DNA from 3 places in the Cohaesibacter marisflavi genome. Region 1 is predicted to be linked to each of the others. Evidence: predicted binding sites of a transcription regulator. Region 1 holds the regulator's gene; each other region holds the start of a gene.
The links. The regulator LexA, encoded in region 1, represses DNA repair genes until DNA is damaged. The targets are predictions, from matches to a motif close to TGTTCNNNNTGTGTTCNG.

Region 2: the regulator LexA is predicted to act here: its motif matches at 878-895, upstream of ACKPCT_RS14180 (DNA recombination protein RmuC).
Region 3: the regulator LexA is predicted to act here: its motif matches at 1,007-1,024, upstream of uvrA (excinuclease ABC subunit UvrA).

What each region holds. Positions count from the first base shown of each region.
Region 1 covers NZ_OY762534.1:843,677-845,950, forward strand. The annotation lists gene ACKPCT_RS05055 (ComEC/Rec2 family competence protein) at 1-766, shown strand, start outside; gene lexA (transcriptional repressor LexA) at 857-1,570, opposite strand; gene ACKPCT_RS05065 (permease) at 1,868-2,274, opposite strand, start outside.
Region 2 covers NZ_OY762534.1:2,888,837-2,891,110, reverse strand. The annotation lists gene ACKPCT_RS14180 (DNA recombination protein RmuC) at 1-846, opposite strand, end outside; gene def (peptide deformylase) at 1,002-1,520, shown strand; gene fmt (methionyl-tRNA formyltransferase) at 1,563-2,274, shown strand, end outside.
Region 3 covers NZ_OY762534.1:1,097,467-1,099,740, forward strand. The annotation lists gene ACKPCT_RS06145 (cation diffusion facilitator family transporter) at 1-183, shown strand, start outside; gene ACKPCT_RS06150 (single-stranded DNA-binding protein) at 303-842, opposite strand; gene uvrA (excinuclease ABC subunit UvrA) at 1,229-2,274, shown strand, end outside.

The DNA.
Region 1 (2,274 bases):
GGTGTCACAGTGGGGGGACGCAGACTATCTTGTTGTCAAAGCCGGAGGGGACTTCCTTCCTTTTGCCCTAGCAGCACTTGCCGTCTATACCATTCATCGCAAATGGCTTTCGTGGCTGGCTATTGTCCCGCTTACTGTTGCTGCCGCTCTGTGGTGGTTTGCGCCGCAGCCTGACATCTGGATAGCGCAGACGGGTACCCGAGTCGCCAGTCGCGATATCGAGGGGCATTGGCAAAGGACTGGGGGGCGCGGGATGACGCTCGACTATCGGTCTGTTCTAAGGGCTGATGGGGATGCGCGTGCTCTGGGGGATGGTGATAGTCAAGACCGAGAGCCGAAAAAAAATCTGCTCTTATCGCAAACAAGCGCATGTGATAGGCAGGCCTGTTTTGTGACGTCTCTGAATACATCCGCGGCAGGGAGGAGCGATTTGTCTCTGGCTATCGTCAACAAAGCGTCGGCTTTTTCTGAGGAATGCGCGCTTAGAGACATCATTGTGTCGCGTTTGCCGGTGCCCCAAAGCTGCAAGGGGCCAACGCTCGTGATCGGAGCCGACAGGTTGTCACAATCCGGTGCGCAGTTTCTGTATCTTCATAAACAGGATGAACAAGGTCTGTTTGCGCGGTTGGCTGAGGACTATTTTGACATTGATGGGTCCGCTGGGGAAGAAAAGACATCAGAGCCGGAGAAAAATCCACACTGGCAGATCGAGGCGATTGCCGCTCTGCCCGTTGGCAAACGCCCATGGATGCCGGAGAGACGCTAAAAGTCGCTTGATGTCCAAGAGAGAATAGATATGAAAAATGCGCCCTTGGGCGCATTAGATGAATTCTCGATGTGTCTGGAAGATCTTGCGTCAATATTGGCGCATCAGTCCGACCAGCTTGCCCTGCACCCGAACCCGATCTGGGCCGAAGATACGTGTTTCATAAGCCGGGTTGGCAGCTTCCAGCGCGATGGAAGCCCCTTTCTTGCGAATGCGTTTCAACGTTGCTTCTTCATCGTCGACCAGTGCGACAACAATATCACCTGAAACAGCGTCATCTGATTTTTTGATGACCACTGTGTCGCCATCCAGAATGCCCGCTTCAATCATCGAGTCGCCACGAACCTCAAGGGCAAAATGCTCGCCACCGCGCAGCATCTCTACCGGCACAGACACGCTGTGGGATTGGTGCTGAATGGCAGAAATGGGAACCCCCGCCGCGATGCGGCCCATGACCGGCACCGACACACCGGAGACTTCTTCTGTCTTTTCCGGCTCGACCGGCTCACTCGGGCGCGATTTGCCAAGACCACCTTCCACCACACTGGGCGAAAAGCCGCGGCTTGGCGTGCTGAGCGTTGGTTTGTGCGCTTCTGGTAGCTTGAGAACTTCCAACGCTCTGGCGCGGTTTGGAAGGCGCCGAATGAAGCCGCGTTCCTCAAGCGCCGTGATCAAGCGGTGAATGCCTGACTTGGAGCGCAAATCCAGAGCGTCTTTCATTTCGTCAAAGGAGGGGGGAACGCCTGATTCCTTGATGCGTTCATGGATGAACATTAGCAGCTCATGCTGTTTGCGTGTTAGCATTTCCCTCTCCAAATTCCGCGATCGCTTTGTTCTCATAAGCGAAACAACAGTGGCACAAATCACGAACAAACTATACATGTTCTTGCTGTGTTCTGCAAGCGTGAAAAAGACCTGATTTGTCAATAGGAAGAGGGAATTGTGCGGTTGCCCGGTCTTTCGGGGAGCACATTTTGGCTTTTGATTGGGGTGGGTTAGGCCATGATTCTCACGGGGCAGTCAAACATGGTGGCAAACAAAAGGCGTGGGGAATAAAGTCTCCACGCCGAAATCAGCAGATTGTGCTTCAGTCATCCATGATCAAAGTGGCAGAGGGATTGCTGCCCAGAAGCCAAGGGCGGTCAGTCCGTTCAGGACAAAGGTCATGATTGCAATGGCTGTAGCCGGAGGATCGATATGTGTGTCGCCATGAACCAGGAACAGGCGGGCGCACAATTCACCCAGAAAGGCACAAATGATGCCTACGATCAAAGCCCAGAGCATGCTGCCAGATGCAACGCCCGCAATGGCTGCAGGAAGCGCAATGTGGTGGGTTACAGGCACAGCAAGGCCGAGCGAAAGCAGGATCAGGCTGGCTGCTGCAAAGCCGAAAGCCAACAGGGCGCCGGTGCCGCCATAAGTGATGCCGAGCCAACCACCCAGAAGACCAACGCCTGCGCCGATAAGGGCAATTTGCCCCTTGGTGCTCTGGAAGGGCAACCATTTGA
Region 2 (2,274 bases), 2.0 Mb from region 1:
CACATCGTCAAATTGCTCATGCAGATCGGCAAACAGGCTCTCGGATGGCACGAACATGAAGGCCGTATCCTGCGTTTCGCCCACGAGGAAATAACGCTCCGATATATCCTTGATATGCTTTTTGACATCACTGCGAAATCGGCTACGGGCGGCCTTGTCTTCATCCGGATTGGCCGCTTCCTTCACCGCCGTCCAGCCTTCAAGTGGAAACTTGGCATCGATCACCAACACGGCCGTGTCATTGGGAATATGGATCACGCAATCAGGCCGCTTGCCGTTTGATAAGGTGAACTGGAAATCATAGGCATGCTTGGGCAGGGCATCCTCGATAATGGCTTCCATGCGCCCTTGTCCGAAGGTGCCGCGCGCCTGCTTGTTGGCAAGGATCTGCTGCAGTTCGACCACCCGTCCGGAAAGCTCGGTGATGTTGCCTTGCGCCTTGTCGATCAGGGCCAAACGCTCATGCAGCGCCCGCAAATGGTCGCCTGTCATCTTCTGTTGATTACCAAGGCTCTTGGTTACCGTCTGGCTCAGCCGGTGGCCCATGCCGTCCATCCGGTTGGTCAGAGCCTGCGACATCTCTGTCTGTCGTGTCGAGAAGATCTCGGCCATGGTTTGCATGCGGCCCGTCATCTCGGCTTGAAGCCGGGAGAGTTCATCCACCTGTGCTCTTTGGCGGCGGGCCTGTTCCTGCGCGTCAAACAGCTCCTGCGCTCGCACGGTATTCTGCCGCGACAGGCTGATGAGAAGCCAAAGGACCAGTAGCCCGATCAAGCCCAAGGCGCCGATCAGGATCTGGAAGGTCGTTATGCCATGCTGGCCCAGTGTGATCACAATGTCATTCATGGCGCGACTATAGAGCGATTCGGAAGCGGAGCGAAACAAAGTGTGAACATGGATGTGTGTGCTTTGGTCGGAATTGGTTAGAAAAGCATAGGAATTTCCTATTCTTTCGCGCCTTTGAGATTGACGCTTGAAGCTGAAAAGCTTATGTCAGCTTCATGGCTGTGATGGATATTGTAACATTGCCGGATCCGATCCTGCGAAAGCAATCGCTTCCGGTTGAGCGCGTAGACGATGAGCTGCGCACTTTGATCGACAACATGATTGAAACCATGTACAAGGCCCCGGGCATTGGCCTGGCGGGCATACAGGTGGGCGTGGACAGACGCCTCTTCGTGATGGATGTGTCCCGCGAAGAGAATTCCCCCATCTGCATGATCAATCCAAAGATCATTTTTCAGTCTGAAGAGCTGAATACCCACGAGGAAGGCTGCCTGTCGATCCCTGAATATTACGCAGAAGTGGATCGTCCCAAACAGGTGACGATGGAATTTCTCGATCGCGATGGCAAGCCGCAGACCCTCGAGCTGGATGAGCTGGCCGCAACCTGCGCCCAGCATGAGTTTGATCATCTCAACGGGGCTCTCTTCATCGACTATCTCTCGAAGCTGCGCCGGGATCGGGTGATCAAGAAATTCACCAAGCTGGCTAAACAGAAAGAGAAGATCGTCCTGTAACGGTCTTCCATCATCACTGCAACGCAACGAGGGTATGCCATGCTGCGCGTCGTCTTTATGGGAACGCCGGATTTTTCCGTTCCGACCCTGATGGAAATTGTCGGGCAAGGCCATGAAGTGGTCGCTGTCTATAGCCAGCCACCGCGCCCGGCCGGTCGCGGCATGGAAGAACGCAAGACGCCGGTGCATCAGGCCGCCGATCAGCTCGGGCTTCCTGTCTTTACGCCAACATCGCTGAAGTCTGAAGAGGAGCAGGAGAAATTCCGTGCTCTTGATGCGGACGTGGCTGTGGTTGTAGCCTATGGCCTGTTGCTGCCCAAGGCCATTCTTGATGCGCCTCAAGAAGGCTGCCTCAATCTGCATGGCTCGCTTCTGCCGCGCTGGCGCGGGGCAGCTCCCATCCAGCGTGCCATCATGGCGGGCGATGCAGAGACCGGCGTTCAGGTCATGCGCATGGACGAGGGGCTCGATACCGGCGACATCTGCATGTCAGAGACCATCCCAATCACAGGACAGATGACGGCTGAAGACCTGCATGACAAGATGATGGTACTGGGAGCCGACCTGATGGTGCGGGCGCTCGGCGCCCTGTCGCGCGGGCTGCTTACCTCCCGGCCTCAGGCCGAGGAGGGCGTAACCTACGCCAAGAAAATCGACAAGGCCGAAAGCCGTATTGATTTTTCAATGAGCGCCAAGGAAGTCCATAACATCATTCGTGGCCTGTCGCCGTTTCCCGGTGCATGGGTCATGATGA
Region 3 (2,274 bases), 250 kb from region 1:
ATTCTTCTCGCGCTTAGTCTCGATTTTCGCGATGACATGATTGTGGGGCAGTTGGAGACAGTGATTGCAGATCTTGAGCGTCACATTCGTGAGCGTGTGCCGCAGGTCCATCGCGTCTATATTGAAGCGCAGTCTTATGTAGACCACAAATCGGTCGAAGCGCAGCTGACTTCATCTCACTGAGTTACTCGAGATCCTTTGAACCGATATGCGTTGTAACGACTGGCTAAAAAATAGATCTTTAAAGGAAAAACCCGGCATTGAGCCGGGTTTTTGATTCTTTATCTGTGATGGGATACGCATCAAAACGGAATATCGTCGTCCATTTCGTCGCGGAAGCCACCAGAAGGCTGGCCACCCCCTGAAGGGCCCTGCCCGCCGCCGCCGAAGCCGCCCGGGTTTCCGCCACCATAACCACCGCCACCAGGGCCGCCGAAATCGCCGCCACCGGACTGGCCGCCGCCAAATCCGCCACCGCCACCGCCTTCGCCGCGGTTATCCAGCATGGTGAGGTTGCCATTAAAGCCTTGTAAGACGACTTCTGTGGAATATCGATCCTGTCCGCTCTGGTCCTGCCACTTGCGCGTCTGCAGCTGGCCTTCCAGATAGACCTTTGAGCCTTTTCTGAGATACTGCTCGGCGATCCGACACAGGCCCTCATTGAAAATGACCACGCGGTGCCATTCGGTCCGTTCGCGCCGTTCGCCAGAGTTGCGATCTTTCCAGCTTTCGGAAGTGGCGACAGACAGGTTGCAGATCGGGCGGCCATCCTGAGTTCTGCGAATATCGGGATCTGCTCCCAGATTGCCAACCAGAATGACTTTGTTTACGCTACCGGCCATTGCTTTGTCCTTTGTTTCTTTGCTGTGTCCTGATGATCCGATCAGGGTTTTGGCACAGCATATGCGGCTTCGCTGCTGACTTCCATATGGGCTTTGGCGCAATCCCCATCCTTTGGTTCATGCGTAATTTGCATAGTCGTGTTGCAATGAATAGGTTCACAACATAGAACAAATCAGGTACAAATAAAAGCCCTGCGCCTAACATGACCATGATTGGAAGCAATCAAAATTGGCCATTGCCTTGATTTTTATAAACCGATATTGCATCGGGAGAAAAATGTGACCCGTTGCCAAGGGAGCTGTGATCTCTGGCTCTCCAGGCATCGTAAAGCATAGTCGGGTGAAAACCAGACGCCTGCCTCGCGCTGATAGAAAGACTGTTTGACATGACGATTGATAAAAAAGTGTCCGTTGCACCTTCGATGAAAGCGATATCGATTCGCGGTGCCCGGGAACATAATCTCAAGAATGTTGATCTTGATATTCCGCGCGATCAGCTCGTGGTCATGACCGGCCTGTCTGGCTCCGGCAAAAGCTCGCTAGCGTTTGATACCGTCTATGCCGAAGGGCAGCGACGCTATGTTGAATCCCTCTCGGCCTATGCTCGCCAGTTTCTTGAAATGATGCAGAAGCCCGATGTGGATTCCATTGAGGGGCTTTCTCCTGCCATTTCCATCGAACAGAAAACGACCTCGCGTAACCCGCGTTCGACAGTCGGGACCGTGACTGAGATCTATGACTATCTGCGCCTTCTGTTCGCGCGCGTGGGTATTCCTTATAGTCCGGCGACAGGCTTGCCGATTGAAAGCCAGACGGTCAGCCAGATGGTGGACCGTGTCATGGAGCTGCCCGAGAAGACCCGCTTTTTGCTTTTGGCGCCCATTGTGCGTGGGCGCAAGGGCGAGTTCCGCAAGGAGTTAGCCGAGTTGGTCAAGCGCGGGCTCACGCGCTTCCGGATTGACGGGCAGATGTATGATGACGGCGATTTGCCGACGCTGGACAAGAAGTTCAAACACAATATCGAGGTTGTCGTTCACCGTATGGTGGTCAAGGAAGGCATCGAGAAACGCCTTGCCGACTCGCTCGAATTGGCTCTGGAGTTGGCCGATGGGCTGGCCATCGTCGAAATGGTGGATCAGAAGGAAGAGAATGGGGAAGCCAAGCGGGTTACTTTTTCGGAGAAGTTCGCCTGCCCTGTTTCCGGTTTCACCATTCCGGAGATCGAACCAAGGCTCTTTTCCTTTAACAATCCGTTCGGCGCCTGCCCTGTTTGTGATGGTCTGGGGAGTGAACTTCAGGTGAGCCCCGAGCTCGTCATCCCTGACAACTCCCGGAGCATCAAGGATGGGGCGATTGCGCCTTGGTCCAAGACCTCGTCTCCCTTCTATCGCCAGACGTTGGAGGCGTTGGCCAAGCATTTCGATTTCTCTCT